Regions from separate parts of the Actinoplanes sp. NPDC026619 genome, predicted to be linked through region 1. Evidence: riboswitches for the same ligand, from Rfam matches in the RefSeq annotation. Region 1 holds a riboswitch; the other holds the start of a gene.
What was found. A riboswitch is a leader RNA that binds a small molecule or an ion and turns the genes downstream of it on or off. The one in region 1 is predicted to bind cobalamin.
Positions count from the first base shown of each region.

Region 2: it holds a riboswitch for cobalamin, as region 1 does, so the genes downstream of both, AB0E90_RS43520 (magnesium chelatase subunit D family protein) here and AB0E90_RS34065 (ribonucleoside-diphosphate reductase subunit alpha) in region 1, are expected to answer to the same signal.

Region 1 covers NZ_JBEZYA010000019.1:35,411-43,175, forward strand. Annotated here, with positions in the region: gene AB0E90_RS34060 (ribonucleotide-diphosphate reductase subunit beta) at 1-184, opposite strand, end outside; gene AB0E90_RS34065 (ribonucleoside-diphosphate reductase subunit alpha) at 208-2,586, opposite strand; cobalamin riboswitch at 2,692-2,894, opposite strand; gene AB0E90_RS34070 (hypothetical protein) at 3,026-4,774, shown strand; gene AB0E90_RS34075 (TetR family transcriptional regulator) at 4,777-5,334, opposite strand; gene AB0E90_RS34080 (SDR family NAD(P)-dependent oxidoreductase) at 5,420-6,121, shown strand; gene AB0E90_RS34085 (DUF2569 family protein) at 6,124-6,543, opposite strand; gene AB0E90_RS34090 (hypothetical protein) at 6,722-7,081, shown strand; gene AB0E90_RS34095 (hypothetical protein) at 7,205-7,489, shown strand; tRNA gene AB0E90_RS34100 (tRNA-OTHER) at 7,543-7,670, shown strand; gene AB0E90_RS34105 (hypothetical protein) at 7,705-7,765, opposite strand, start outside.
Region 2 covers NZ_JBEZYA010000032.1:98,761-106,525, forward strand. Annotated here, with positions in the region: gene AB0E90_RS43510 (cobyrinate a,c-diamide synthase) at 1-1,084, opposite strand, end outside; gene cobO (cob(I)yrinic acid a,c-diamide adenosyltransferase) at 1,084-1,686, opposite strand; gene AB0E90_RS43520 (magnesium chelatase subunit D family protein) at 1,686-3,689, opposite strand; cobalamin riboswitch at 3,726-3,853, opposite strand; gene AB0E90_RS43525 (gluconokinase) at 3,837-5,417, opposite strand; gene AB0E90_RS43530 (hypothetical protein) at 5,434-6,606, opposite strand; gene AB0E90_RS43535 (SigE family RNA polymerase sigma factor) at 6,609-7,100, opposite strand; gene AB0E90_RS43540 (EAL domain-containing protein) at 7,262-7,765, opposite strand, start outside.

The DNA.
Region 1 (7,765 bases):
ACGCGACCAGCCGGGAGACCAGGTGCTGCTCGGCGGCCGACAGCTTGGCCAGGTCGGCGAGGTCACCGTGCAGGTCGACCTCCTCGACGGTCCAGGTGTTCTTGATCGCGTCCTTGAAGCGGTCGAAGAAGTGCGGGTAGCGCATCGGCCGCAGCGTCAGGTCCATGCCGGGGTCGAGCAGCATCTGCGTGCGGGCGGGAAGAGTGGTCACTGGCAGGCCTCGCAGCTCTCGGGGTTTTCCAGGGAACAGGCCAGGGCTTCCTCGTCGGAGACCACCGGGAGGGTCGCCACCGAGACAGGCGTGACCGCCACCGTGGCCTGCTGAATGCGCGTCGCAGGCCGCGAGCGCAGGTAATACGTGGTCTTCAGGCCGGCCTTCCAGGCGTACAGGTACATCGAGGAGACCTTGCCGATGGTCGGCGCGCTCATGAACAGGTTCAGCGACTGCGACTGGTCGATGTACGGCGCTCGGGCGGCGGCCAGGTCGATCAGCGCCTTCTGCGGCAGCTCCCACGCGGTGCGGAAGATCTCGCGCACGTCGGCGGGCAGGCCGGCGATGCCCTGCACGGAACCCTCGGCCCGCTTGATCTGCTCACGGATCGCCGCGGTCCAGAGGCCGCGAGCCTTCAGTTCGCGTACCAGATAGTTGTTGATCTGAAGGAACTCGCCGGACATCGTCTCGCGCTTGAACAGGTTGGACACCTGCGGCTCGATGCACTCGTAGCAACCGGCGATGGAAGCGATGGTGGCGGTCGGGGCAATGGCGATCATCAACGAGTTGCGCAGGCCATGCTCGGCGATGCGAGCTTTGAGAGCCGCCCAGCGCCCGGTCTGCTCCGCGGTGGCGCCCCAGAGGTCGTGGTGCAGGTCACCCCGGGCCGCGCGGGTCTCCGAGTAGGCCGGATGCGGCCCGAACCGCGACGCCAGCTCCACGCTGGATTCCAGGGCGGTAAGGAAAATTTCTTCCTGTACGCGGGTGGAAAGCTCCTTCGCCGCCGCGGAGTCGAACGGCAGCCCCAGTGCGAAGAACGCGTCCTGCAGGCCCATCAGCCCGAGCCCGACCGGCCGCCACCGCGGGTTCGAGGTGGCCGCCTGCGTCGACGGGTAGTAGTTGATGTCGATCACCCGGTCCAGGAAGACCACCGCGGTGCGGACCGTCGCGCGCAGCTTGTCCCAGTCGACGCCGCCCTCGGTCAGGTGCGCACCGAGGTTGATCGAGCCGAGGTTGCACACGGCGGTCTCGTCGTCGCTGTTGACCTCGAGGATCTCGGTGCACAGGTTCGACAGGTGAATGGTGTTGCCGGGCTCGCCGGTCTGGTTGGACAGCCGGTTCGACGGATCCTTGAACGTCATCCAGCCGTTGCCGGTCTGGGCCAGGGTGCGCATCATCCGCCCGTACAACTCCCGGGCCTTGACGGTTTTGACCGCCTTCTTTTCCGCTTGGCGATAAGCCTCGTCGAACGCCTCGCCGTAGAGATCGGGCAGCTCCGGGGCGTCGGACGGGTCGATCAGCGACCAGTCGCCGTCGGCCTCGACCCGGCGCATGAACTCGTCCGGGATCCAGTTCGCCAGATTCAGATTATGAGTACGCCGGGAATCCTCGCCGGTGTTGTCGCGCAGCTCCAGGAACTCCTCGACGTCCGGGTGCCACGGCTCCAGGTAGACGCAGGCCGCGCCCTTGCGCCGGCCGCCCTGATTGACCGCCGCCACGCCCGCGTCGAGGGTCTTCAGGAACGGGACGATGCCGTTGGACTTGCCGTTCGTGCCGCGGATCAGCGCGCCCCGGCCGCGGATCCGCGACCACGAAATGCCGATCCCGCCGGAGAATTTCGAAAGTTTGGCGACCTGGTGGTAGCGCTCGTAGATCGAGTCGAGCTCGTCCCTGGGGGAGTCGACCAGGAAGCAGGAGGACATCTGGGTGTGCCGGGTGCCGGCGTTGAACAGGGTGGGTGAGCTGGGCAGATAGGCCAGCGACGACATCAGGCGGTAGAAGCCGATCGCCTCGGCCGGCGTCTCCGACAGGCCGCACGCGACCCGCAGCAGCCAGTACTGCGGCGTCTCCACGACCAGCCGGCTGACCGGGTGCCGCAGCAGGTAACGGTCGGCGACGGTGCGCAGCCCGAAGTACTCGAACCGCAGGTTCTGGTCCTCGTCGACGGCGTCGTCGAGCTTGCGCGCGTTACGCCGGACGAAAGCGGCCGTCGCATCGCCGATGAGCCCGTTCTCATGGCCGTAGCGGATCGACTGGCTGAACGACGCGATCTCCTGAAGACGAACTTCTTTCTCGACGTACGCGGCCAGCAGTCGCGCCGCCAGCTTGGAGTACTGCGGCTCCTCGCCGATCAGCTCCGCCGACGTCTGAATGGACAGTTTGTCCAGCTCAGCCGTGGTCGCTCCGTCGTAGAGCCCGCTGATCGTCTTGGTCGCCACCCGCAGCGGGTCGACCTCGTCGAGATCGCCGACCCAGCGCTCGACCGCCTTCACGATCTTGTTGACGTCGACCGATTCCAGATCGCCGTTGCGCTTGCGCACCTGCATCACGTGCCGCCGCTGTTCCGGCACGGTGGTTTCCTGCGTCGTCGTCATTCCCGTCCCCTCGTCACGCCGGACGCGCAGGAGGACGCCGCCGGGCAGGCTCAGCCCGGCTGATGGCGTCGGCCGTCCCACGCGGCCTTCGACCGCCGCACACCGGTCGGCGTGCGGCGCGCTGGCAGGTCTTCGGACTCGTGGGCGCTCGTTCTTGCCTACCGGCCGTCGCTTCCCAGGCCGGGGCCCAGTGCTGATGACGGCTTTCGTTCCCACTTACCGCTGCGGGGCAGTCCCGAATTCACACCGGGTTCCCTGTTGCCTCGACTACCGTGGACGGTGGCCGAACCAGCTGCGGCGATCACTATATATGGGCAAGGGAAGGAAAGAGCAACACCACATGATGTGTACGGCGTGTCGCTCGCCGGCCTGACATCGAGGTGCTTCTATAAAGATGCGAGTGACGTGTTAGCGTCACTCGTTTTGCCGGGATCTCAACGTGCGGGGGAACGCGTTGTCCGATGTCGCCAAGAAACCCTCGGTCAAGGGCCGGGAGCTGACCGCCGCCGCCGTCGGGTCGGTGCTGCTCGCGATCGCCATGATCTGGCTGATCCCGCCGTACGCCAAGGATCTGGTCTACGGGGGTGTCAAACCGGCGACCATCGGCGACCCGGTGCACACCATCGTCGGCGACGGCGGCGACACGACCGCGCAGGCCTGGCTGGTCGCCTGGGACGGGCACGCGCTGCTGCACAACCTGCGCGGCTTCTGGGACACCAACGCGTTCTACCCCAACACGTACGGCCTGGCGCTCAACGACAGCCTCTTCGGGTACGTCCCCGCCGGGCTGATCGGGCACGGCGTCGACGCCGCCGTCCTGCGCTACAACATCCTGTTCGTGCTGGCCTTCGCGCTGGCCTTCCTCGGCGGTTACGCCCTCGTGCGCCAGCTCGGCGCCAACCGGGTGGCCGGCGCGGTGGCCGGCGCCGCCCTCGCCTACGCGCCCTGGCGGTACGGCCACGTCGGCCACCTGAACATCCTGTCCACCGGCGGCATCACCCTCGCGTTCGCGATGCTCGCCCGTGGCCACGGGTGGTCGCTGACCCGCGGCTACCTGCGCGACCGAGTCCGGCCGGGCTGGGCGGTCGCCGGCTGGCTGGTCGCGGCTTGGCAGGTCAGCCTCGGTTTCGGCATCGGGCTCGGCTTCGTCTACATGCTCGCCGCCGCCTGCCTGACCGCCACGATCGCCTGGCTGATCACCGGCCGCCCGGCCCTCGGCCGCACACTGGTCCTCGGCGACCTGGCCGGCGGCCTGTTCTTCGCCGCGGTCACCGGCTATTTCGCGTACGCCTACCAGCAGGTCCGCGAGCTGTTCCCGAACGTGTCCCGCTCCTGGGACTACGTCGCCGCGTTCTCCCCGACCCCGCGCAGCCTGATCGTCGCCCCGCTGTTCTCGCTGCCCCTCGGCTGGCTGCACAACGACGCCCGGGCCGCGCTGGGCAACGCCGACAACGAGAAGGTGATGCTCTGCGGCTTCGTGCTCTACTTCCTTGCCTTCGGCGGCCTGTTCCTGTCGGTCTGGTCACTGCGGCAGCGCCTGTTCCTGTTCGTCGGCACGCTGGCCGGGATCCTGTGCGCGCTCGGCACCAACGGCCCGCTCTACCGCTTGATCTACCTCTACGTGCCCGGCTTCGACGGCAGCCGCACCCCCGGCCGGCTGATCCTCTGGCCGACCATCCTGCTGGCGATCCTGGCGGCCGGCTTCGTCACCGCGCTGGCCCAGGCGGCCTGCCGAGCCACCCTGCCGGAGTGGTCGTCGATCGCCGCCCGCGTGGTCACGGTCCCACTGCTGCTGTTGGTGCTGGCCGAGGGCATGCCCGACCTGGCCCACGTGAAGCTCCCGCCCGAACCGGCCGCGCTGGCCCAGGCGCCGGCGCCACTGATCGTGCTGCCCACCGACGACGGCATCGACAGCAACATCATGCTGTGGTCGACCGACGGCTTCCCGACCATGGTCAACGGCGTAGCCAGCTACAACCCGCCGGAACGCCAGGCAGTGCGCGACGTGATGCAGAGCTTCCCGAGCCAGGCAAGCCTGGCCACCCTGCGCCAGTACGGCATCCGCAGCGTCATCGTGGTCCGCGACAAGGCAACCGGAACACCGTACGAGCCCGCGCTCGGCGTCCAGTCCATGCCCGGCCTGACCCGAACCGAAATAGGCCCCGACGTCCTGTTCACCGTCAGCTGAGCTCAGCGCCCGCGAAGACTGTCGATGAAGAAGCGGGTGCGGCGGTCGTAGTCCACGCGCGAGTGCGTCGGTACGGCGCGAAGGGCTAGTCCGTTGGCGACGTCGGCGTAGTAGAGGTCGCCGACAGTGAAATCCGGGCGGAGGACCCCGGCCTCGTGGCCGCGCCGGAGGAGCCTCTCGGTCATGTCGGTAGCCGCGTCGGCGAGTGCGACCAGTTGCGCGGAGTTCGGGTAGAGCATCAGCAGCGCGTCGGTGAAGGCGGGTTCGCGGTACTGCAGATCGCGCCGGTCGCTGACGTAGGCGGCGATGGCCTCCCACGGGTCGTCGACTCGCTGCGCCCTGTCCATGATCGCGTGCATCTCGGCCGCGACCAGCTCGCCGATCACGGCATCGATGAGTCCTTCCCGGCCGCCGAATCGGTTGTAGATGGTGGCCTTGCTGACCCCGGCCGCCGCGGCGATCTCCTCCAGCGGCGTGCTCAGTCCGCGTCCTCGGAATGCCGCGATGGCGGCGGAGCGGATCTGGGTGACGTTTCGGGCGGCATCAGCTCGCAGGTGCACGGCCTTCACGATAGCAACTTGACGGCAGAGTTAAGTTGACCCTACGGTAAGTTTATTCGTCTGCCGTACTCGAGGAGCCATCACCGTGTCCAGATCCATCGCCGTGCTCGGGGCCGGTCCGGGCCTGGGTCAAGCCGTCGCCCGCCGTTACGCACACGAGGGCTGGGCCGTCGCCCTCGTGGGCCGTCGCCCGGAGCCGCTCGACCAACTCGCCAAGCAACTGACCAGCGACGGGGCAGAAGCGCACGCGATCGTCGCCGACCTGGCCGACACCGGCGCCCTCCCGGAACTGGCCGCCCGCATCCGCACCGCGGTCGGCGAACCCGACGCTCTCTACTACGGCGCCGCGGCCAACGGGTTCGTTCCGGTGCTCGATCTGACACCCCAGCGCGTGCAGGACCTCATGCCCCTCGGGGTGTACGCCTTGATGGACCTGGTGCGCGAATTCCTGCCCGCCATGATCGCCCGCGGTGACGGCGCGATCCTCAGCGCCCAGGGTGCGAGCGCCCTGCAGGGCAACCCGAGCATCGGTGGCGGCCTCGTCCTGGCCGCGCAGCGCAACTTCCTCCAGGCCTTGCACGCCGCGGTCGCCGGCGACGGGGTTTACGTCGGCGCGCTCTACATCGGCGCGGCGATCGAGAACACGCCGTTCCACACCCAGATGCAGGCGGCCAAGGCAGCCGGCGCCCCCGTCCCCGAAATCCCCTCGGTCGCCCCCAGCCGCTTGGCCGAACTGCTCTGGACCATGCACAACGCCACCCGCCAGCCGGAAACCAGCTACCCCTAAGACTATCGTCGAAGAGTTTGGCTGACTCGCTTGGAGATGAGAACGTAAAGAACTATAAAAATGCTCGGAATCGTATCGATGGCGACACCCAGCGCTGACTTCATGTGAAAGGCGTGCCATCCGATCAGCAAGGCCACCGACAGAGCACTGTAAACGACGCTGTGCGCGATAGCGGATCGCCTTCTCCGGAGAATGAGCACGAACAGGAGAACGGCGTACAGGATCAGTAGCGTATTGGTGATTACGTAGAAGAGCAGCGCCGGTAAAGGTACGAATGACTCCAGCCCGGCCAGTGACGGATCGGCGCTGATGATGAGCGATGCAATGGTCAGCTCCAGCCCGTGCGCTGCCAGACCGGCCAACACGATGAGGTAGACGATGAGCCAGCCGCGGATCGGCGGTCGCCCGGTCTCCGGCTCCATCGAGACTCGGCCTCCGGTCCGATGCATGCCTGCCCCCGTACACTGTGGATTCCGGCGACTCCATCCTTTGACCTGCCGACCGAGCCGTCCATGGTGCTATCACCCCTCTGGGCAGTGGTGCTGACCCCACCGGTGTCGACCGTTTCCGCGACGGCCGGCGTCCGGCATCATGGCCGGCATGGACGTCGAGGAACTGGTCGCACGCCATCCGCGGGTCTTTCACACGATGTCGGCGACAGCGTGGCCCTCGGTGCAACGGCACGGACTGCTCTCGACGCGGCAACTGATCGAACTGTTCGGCCTCGACGCCACCCAGAAGAACCAACCGATGCGAGGGCATCGATCCTGGCTGCCGATCGCCGACTACCCCTACGACGAGTACCGCCGCCGACATGGCCGCGACGGCGCCCTGGTGGAAGTAACCGTGCTGGAGGCCGTCCCCGACATCCTCGACCTGACCGGCCGGATCGAAGGCGCCGTCGAGGGAGCCCGACCCGCCAGGCGTCGCGGGGACTTCGTCGCGCGGCCCTGCCGGTGACGGCCGCCGCACGCAGGTCGCCTCGTCCGGCCAGATCAGCGGCGGCACAGCCTCGAAGTCATCGTGCAGGCCCACCTCCGCGCACCTGCGGGAGCAGCCGTGCAGCCGGCACAACTTCAGCGCATGACGTCGAACAAGCCCCCAATTCCGCCGCCGCGCGTGGTCGCGGCGGAACTCGTCTTTCTCTGGCGAATAGTTACGTGCTTTCGTGCGATCACGCATGGCAGCAGTCACCGGCCGGGTGAAAAACTGAAGCTGCTGGTATCGCATGTATACATTTTCCCGCGCCCGGCGTACCGTCCGCTAATTTACGATCATGCCAATCTCGGAAACCCCTCCAGTGCCGAAACAGAAATTGCCCGACCAATCAAAACAATTGCCTGCCGGGTGAGACAAAATGGCCGTTGAGTTTGCTTGAAAACTCAGGTGCCCGACACGGAGGAAGGCGGCATACTGCGATCGGACCGGTGGTAGAGCCGGGTTATTGCAGCGCTCCGAGTCGAAAGCCGGGCACACCCGGACGACTTGACGGCGCGTGGGGCCACCGGTGTGCCGCGCCCCACCAGGGGTTCAAATCCCCTCCGGTCCGCGCCGGCCGGTGGGGCTGGTTCTGGAGGCTAGACTCAGCGCATCAGCCGGACGCCGGCATCCGAGTTTCCGGAACTGCCGAAGGTCGGATGCCTG
Region 2 (7,765 bases), on a different contig from region 1:
CGCCGCACATCGGGGCGTCGTCGAGGGTGCGGCACAGCCAGAGCAGGCCGGCGCACTCGGCCACGATCGGGCCGCCGACCGCGGCCAGCGACGCCACGGCCAGGCGCAGGGGCTCGTTGGCGGAGAGCTCCGCCGCGTACACCTCGGGGAAGCCGCCACCGACCACCAGGCCGCGCGTTCCGGCCGGCAGTTTTTCGTCCCGCAGCGGATCGACCGTCACCACGTCGGCGCCCGCCGCCGTCAGCAGCTCCGGCGTCTCCGCGTAGGAGAACGAGAAGGCCGGCCCACCGGCGATCGCGATCACCGGCCGGACGCCTCTCGCACCCTGCGGCCCGCTCAAATCCAAGCCGGCCGTCTCGAGCGCGCTCTCGGGGCTCCACGGCGTCACCGACAGAGCCGGCGCGGAACGCGCGATCACGGCTACCTCGTCGAGGTCGACCGACGCGGCGACCAGTGCGGCCAGGGCGTCCACCGAGGCCCGTGCCTCGGCCCGGCGTTCGGCGGCCGGCACCAGACCCAGGTGGCGGGAGGGTGCGGCCACCGCGTCGGCCCGGCGCAGCGCGCCCAGCACCGGCGTGCCGACCTCCTCGCACGCCTCGCGCAGCAGCGACTCGTGCCGGTCCGAGCCGACCCGGTTGAGGATCACCCCGGCCAGCCGCACGCTGCCGAAGCTGCGGAAACCGTGCACCAGCGCGGCGATCGACCGGCCCTGGGCAGCCGCGTCGACGACCAGGATCACCGGCGCGCTCAGCAGCTCGGCGACCTGGGCGGTCGAACCGGTGTCGCCGGCGCCGGTGCGGCCGTCGTAGAGGCCCATCACGCCCTCGACGACGGCCAGCTCCGCGCCGGCCGAACCGTGCGCGAACAGCGGCGCGATCCGGTGCTCGCCGGCCAGCACCGGATCGAGGTTGCGGCCGGGGCGACCGGCGGCGAGGGCGTGGTAGCCGGGGTCGATGTAGTCGGGACCGACCTTGAACGGCGCGACCGTCATCCCGCGCCGGGCGTAGGCCGCCAGCAGCCCGGTGGCCACGGTCGTCTTGCCGTGACCCGACGCGGGCGCGCCGATCACGACCCGGGGGATCATCACCACTCGATGCCCTGCTGTCCCTTGCGGCCGGCGTCCATCGGATGCTTCACCTTCGTCATCTCGGTCACCAGGTCGGCCGCGTCCAGCAGGGCCGGCGCCGCGTCCCGCCCGGTGATCACCACATGCTGCGTGCCGGGCCGGTCGGTGAGGGTGGCCACCACGTCGTCCACGTCGACCCAGCCCCACTTCATCGGGTAGGTGAACTCGTCGAGCACATAGAACCGGTAGGTCTCCGCGGCGATGTCCCGCTTGATCTGCGCCCAGCCCTCGACGGCCTCGGCGGCGTGGTCGCGCTCGGTGCCGGCCCGCTGGATCCACGACCAGCCCTCGCCCATCTTGTGCCAGGTCACCGGCGCTCCGCCGGGCATCTGGCCGAGCGCCTTGAGCGCCGACTCCTCGCCGACCCGCCACTTCTCCGACTTGACGAACTGGAACACCCCGACCGGCCACCCGGCGCTCCATGCCCGCAGCGCCATCCCGAACGCGGCCGTCGACTTCCCCTTGCCATGCCCGGTGTGCACGGCAAGCACGGCCTGCCGGCGACGCTGCCGGGTGGTGAGCCCATCGTTCGGTACGACGTCGACCTTCCCCTGCGGCATCAGGCAGCCCTCCCCGGGGCCGTGGCGGCGCCGGCTTCGAGTTGGTCGAGGGGCATCAGGTCGGCGTCGAGCGCGGTGGCCAGCCGCCGGGCCAGGCCGAGGCGCACCGGACCGGACTCGCAGTCGACGACCACCGTCGCGACGCCGGCCAGGGCGGGCGCCATCAGCACCGGGTCCGGCCCGCTGGTGGCGCGGCCGTCGGTGACGATGATCAGCAGCGGCCGCCGGCGCGGATCGCGGCGGCGCTCGGTGGCGATGGTGGCGGCGGCGGTGCGGAGCCCGGCCGCGAGCGGCGTGCGGCCGCCGGTCTTCAGGGCGGCGAGCCGCATCACCCCGACCTCGTGGCTGGAGGTCGGCGGCAGCACCTGCTCGGCGTCGTGCCCGCGGAACGTGATCATCCCGACCCGGTCCCGCCGCTGGTAGGCGTCGCGCAGCAGCGACAGCACCGCGGTCTTGACCACGGTCATCCGGCGGCGCGCGGCCATCGACCCGGAGGCGTCCACCACGAACAGGACGAGGTTGGCCTCACGTCCGACGTGGACGGCCTCCCGCAGATCACGGGGCTGAACAAGCCGCCCACCGGCCTGCGCGAACCGGTCGCCGCGGTGCAGCGCGGCCCGCAGGGTGGCGGGCAGATGCGGCGCCCCGCCGAGCTTGCCGACCGGAACCCGGGAGCCGATCACCCGGCCGCGGCGGGCGATCGACGGCGACCGGCGACCGGCATGCCCGCCGGTGCCACGAGCAGCGATCTTGAGCGTACGGGTGCGATAGGCGTTCCCGGCCGCAGCGGCCGGCGCCATCCCGGCACCCGATTTGTCCCCTGCGTCCGGGGTATCAAGGCCGGCGTCGGAGGGAGGCTGACCGGGCGCGCCACCATCCGGCCCGGACGAGGGGGGCGGAGGCGGTCCTCCATCCGGCCCGGACGAGGGCGGCGGAGGCGATCCCCCACCATCCGGCTCCGGGTCGTCATCCTCGGAAGGCGGCGACGGCGGCGGCTCGGCCTGCGACAGCGCATCTTCCAGGCGTTCCTCATCGGTCCCCGGCGGATCGAGCGGATCCTTGCGCCGCCGGTGCGGCAGCGCCAGCCGAGCCGCGTCCCGCACGTCATCAGCGGTGACGACATCCCGCCCGTGCCAGGCCGCGAGCGCCACCGAGCACCGGGCCACCACGATGTCGGCCCGCATCCCGTCGACGCCGTAGGCGAGGCACACCCGGGCGATCCGATCGAGCTCGCCATCCGGCAGCACCACCCGCGGAAGGTGCTGACGGGCGGCCACGATCCGGGCCGCCAGCGCCAGCTCGTCGCCGGCGAAGCGAGCCGCGAACGCGTCCGGATCGGCCTCGTAGGCCAGCCGGCGGCGCACGACCTCGGCGCGGTCCCCCGCGTCCCGGGGCGCGCTGACCGTGACGACCAGCCCGAACCGGTCGAGCAGCTGCGGCCGGGGCTCGCCCTCCTCCGGGTTCATCGTGCCGACGAGCAGGAACCGGGCGGCGTGTTTGACCGACACCCCGTCCCGCTCGACGTGCGCCCGCCCCATCGCGGCCGCGTCGAGCAGCAGGTCGACGAGGTGATCGGGGAGCAGGTTGACCTCGTCGACGTACAGAATCCCGCGGTGTGCCGCCGCGAGCAGTCCCGGCTCGTACGCCTTGACCCCGTCGGCCAGCGCCCGCTGAATGTCCAGCGTGCCCACCACCCGGTCCTCGGTGGCGCCGACCGGGAGCTCGACGAGGGCGGCCGGGCGGGAGTGCGCCGGCGAGTCGGGCGCGTGTGGCCCGTCCGGGCAGAGCGGGTCGGGCGCGCCCGGGTCGCAGGCGAAGCGGCAACCGCGAACCACGTCGACCGGCGGGAGCAGGGACGCGAGAGCGCGTACGACAGTGCTCTTGGCAGTGCCTTTTTCGCCTCGGACGAGAACCCCGCCGACGTGCGGCGAGACGGAGTTGAGCAGCAGGGCGAGCCGAAGATCGGCGAGCCCGACCACGGCGGAGAACGGGTACGGCGTCACAAAGATCCCTTCTGCGCGGGTGTCCACGCCCACGCGCCGGTGACACGAGCGGACGGAGTCTCTGACTCCCGGATAGGGATCGCTACCCGGTCACAATGGCGGGACCGTCCCGGATTTCCACCGGGTTCCTCCGCTACCGCTCGACCGTCATGCTTTCTCACCGCTGTGTGCGGCGTCAACGCGGCCGTCGGTGACGGGAATCGCAGGCGTCGGCGGCGGGGCGAGCCGATCGAGCTCTTTGACGGTGTCGAGCATGGCGAGCGCGGACTTCTCGATGAGGGGCCGCAGCCGGGCATAGAGGGCGGCGTTCGCCGGATCGGGCACGGTCGGTTCGCCGATCGGGATGAGCGCGGCCGCATGGTCGAGGTCGGGCAGTTGGCCGACGGCATGCCAGCCGAGCAGGCAGGCGCCGAGGGCGGTGCCCTCCGGAGTGTCGGCGACCGCGACCGGCAGATCGAGGGTGGCGGCGAGCACCCCGATCCACAGCTCGGACGCCACCGCGCCGCCGGTGGCCCGGACCTGCGTGACCGGGAAGTCGAACGAGTCCTTGACCAGCGCCAGCTGCTGGCAGACCCCTTCGACCGCGGAGCGCACGAGGTGGGCCCGCCCGTGCTCGCGGCGCAGCCCGAGGTAGGCGCCCCGCAGCCCCGACCGCCACCACGGCGCCCGCTCGCCGAGCAGGTAGGGCAGGCACAGCAGTCCGTCGCTGCCGGGCGGCGCGCTCTGCGCCTCCATCAGCAGGGCGGCGTCGCGCTCGTCGGCGTCCTCCCCTTCGGCGCCGGGCCGTTCGAATCCGGCCGCGAAGCTCTGCCCGGCCCACCGCACGACGGATCCGGCGTTGTTGACCGCCCCGCCGATGACCCACCGGTCCTCGGTGAGCGCGTAGCAGAACAGCCGGCCGTTCTCGTCGGAGGTGGGCCGGTCGACGACCGTGCGCAGGGCGCCGGAGGTGCCGAGCGAGATGGCCGCCACTCCGGCCGGGGTGGCGCCGACACCGAGGTTGGCGAGCGGCCCGTCGGCCGCCCCGATGATCAGCGGGGTGCCGTCCGGGAGCCCGGCGAGCCCGGCCTTGAGCCGCAGGACGGTCGTGGTGGGCACGACCTCGGCGAGCTGCCCGGCACTGACGCCGGCGATCTGGAGCGCCTCGGCATCCCAGCCCCGGGCGTGGATGTCGTAGAGACCGGTGCCGGACGCCAGCGACAGGTCGAGCAGGAACGGCTCGTCGGTGAGGGCGGCCAGGATCAGCTCCTTGACCCCGCCCCACCGCGGGGTGTCCCGCAGCGTGGCCGGGTCGTTGTCGCGCCACCAGGCCAGCTTGGTCAGCGGCGACATCGGGTGCACCGGCGTGCCGGTGCGGGCCTGCAGTGAACGGGACCGCCCGGCCGCGAGGATCCGGTCGCACTGGTCACCGGAGCGGGCGTCGGCCCAGGTGACCAGCGGCCCGAGCGGATTGCCGCTCTTGTCGAGCGGCACCAGCGCGTGCAGGAACGCGCTGAGGCTGACCGCGACGACCCGGTCGCCGTTCTCCCGGCAGGCCGCGGCCACGTCGGTGAGGGCCTTCACGGCGGCGTCGCGCAGTTGCCCGGGGTCGAGCTCGGCGCGGCCCGGGCCCGGCACCAGCAGGGGGTAGTGGACGGAGGTGTGGGCACGCAGCGTGCCGTCGATGGTGGCAGCGATGCCCTTGGTGGCGGTGGTCCCGGTGTCGATGCCGATCACGACGTCCGTCATGCCTTCAACGTATCCGTCAGACGACCGTCACAAACGGTTGACCGCCGCGCGGCGTCACCTCCACCTCGTCGGCCACGGCGGGCAGCAGCACCACGTCTCCGGTCACCGGGAGCCAGGGTCCGCCGGCCGCGCGATAGCGGAACGTGGCGTTGAGGTAGCCGACCACGACTCCCTGCGGAAACGCCAGCCGCACGTGCAGCAGCAGGCCCGGCGGCCGGACGAAGCCCGCGTAGCGCGGGGTGCCGCTGCCGACGAAGAAGAAGACCCGGGCGCCGTCGTCGCCGGGCACGGTCTGCACGACCAGGGCCCGCCCGTCCGGTAGCGTGCCGCGGACGTGCCACGAGGTCAGGTCCGGGTTGAGCTGGTAGCCGTAGGTGTCGGCGTACTTCGCCAGGGCGGTCACGTCCCAGCCGCCGAGAGCGGTGGCGCCGGCCAGGACCCGGTCGATCCGTTGCGGCACCTGCGAGGTCGTGGCCGGCTGCATCTCGCCGAGATTGGCGATCTCCACCCGCTTCGTGCCGTAGCGCATCGCGATCCCCACCCGTCCGAGCTGCGGAAAGACCCGCCGGACCGACACACCCCCGTCCGAGACGACCGGCTGCCAGGTCCGCAGCAGCTGCCCCACCGCGTCGAAGCTGAAATCCTCGGACAGCTCCACCGGCTGCCCGAGGTCCGCGACCACGAGCACGTCCCGTAACCGTCCGAGCAGCAGCGCCGACGGTTCGACCGCCCCCCGCGCCACCAGTTGCCCGGACCCCACCGCGCGCAGCTCCCCACCGGCCGTCTCGACCCAGCCGAGCAGGTCCTGCCGCTCCCCGCCGTCGAACCGGACGGGTTGGCTGAGCAATGCCGCCGGACCGGCCGGCGTGTTGCCGGCCCACCGGACCCGGGCTCTGCCCTCGGTCCCGAACATCCCCGCGACCCCGTCCCAGGCATCGCGTGCCCGCCCCAGGAACGCCTGGTCCTGCCCGAGGTCCCCGGCCGCCGGCGGTTCCGGCTCGACCGCGCTCGTCCCGCGCCACACCGCGAACGGCACGGCCGCCAACCCGGCCACTCCGGCCGCGAGCACGGCCCGCCGCCGGACGACCCGCCGCCGCCCCCCGTTGCGGACCCGAGCGAGCAGATCCGCCGGCGGCGCCAGATCGGAGGTGGCCCGCACCAGAACTTCCCGGATGTCGGAGTCGGTCATCGCTAGTCCCCCTCCTTGACCAGAATCGGCCCGAGAACCGCCCGGAGCTTGTCGAGCCCCCGCGCCGCATTGCTCTTGACGGTGCCTGCGCTGCAGTCGAGCGCCGCGGCCACCTCGTCGACCGGCAGATCCTCGAGATATCGCAGCACCACGACGGCCCGCTGCCGGGGAGGCAACCCGCGCAGCGCGCCGATCACCGCATCGCGAACGACCACCCCGTCGCTGTGATCCGGGAGCCCGACCTCGATGTCGCCGAGCGCCGCCTCCGGCCGCCGGCCGCGCCGTCGCCACCGGTTGATCGACCGATTGACCAGGATCCGCCGCGCATAGGCATCCGGTCCGCCGCGAATGCGCCGCCACCGCACGTACATCTGCTCGAGAACTTCCTGCAGGAGATCCTCGGCCGCATGCCGATCCCCGGTGAGCAGGTAGGCAACCCGCAACAGCGCAGCCGACCGGCTACGCACGAACTCATCGAACTCGCGGTCCGCCAATGCCCCTCCCCCGTCGGTCACCCTCCCAGACACCGGGAGACCGAGGCAGGTTGCATCAACGGCAAACCATTCAGAGGTACGGCATTGACCGGTCCCGTGGCCGTCGAGGCGACCTGGGCGGCCGGTCACGGCCGTTGCGCCACCATCGCGTTGGCGGCGGGTCAGGCTACTTTCGCCGGGCTGTAGAGCTTCTCGAACTCGCCCGCCGGCATCGGCCGCCCGAACAGGTAACCCTGGGCGAAGTGGTAACCGGCCGCGCGCAGGCGGGCGGCCTGCGCCTCGGTCTCGACGCCCTCGGCGACCGCCTCGATGCCGAAGTCGTCGGTGAAGCCGATCAGGTTGCGCACCACGATCGCCCCGGCGTGGTCGGCCGCCGCGCCGCTGACGAACGACTTGTCCACCTTGAGGACGTCCACCGGCAGATCGAGGAGCAGGCTCAGCGAGGAGTGCCCGGTCCCGAAGTCGTCGAGGGCCACCCGCAACCCCAGCTCGCGCAGCGCGGTCAGCTGCTCGGCGGCGCTACCGGTGTTCAGCACGGCCGTCTCGGTGACCTCGATCAGCAGGCGGGCCGGGTCGGCCCCGGTCTCGGCGAGGATCTCCCGGACCGTCGCCACGAAGCCGGGCTCGGCCAGCTGCCGCGCCGACACGTTGACGCTGATCTTCTC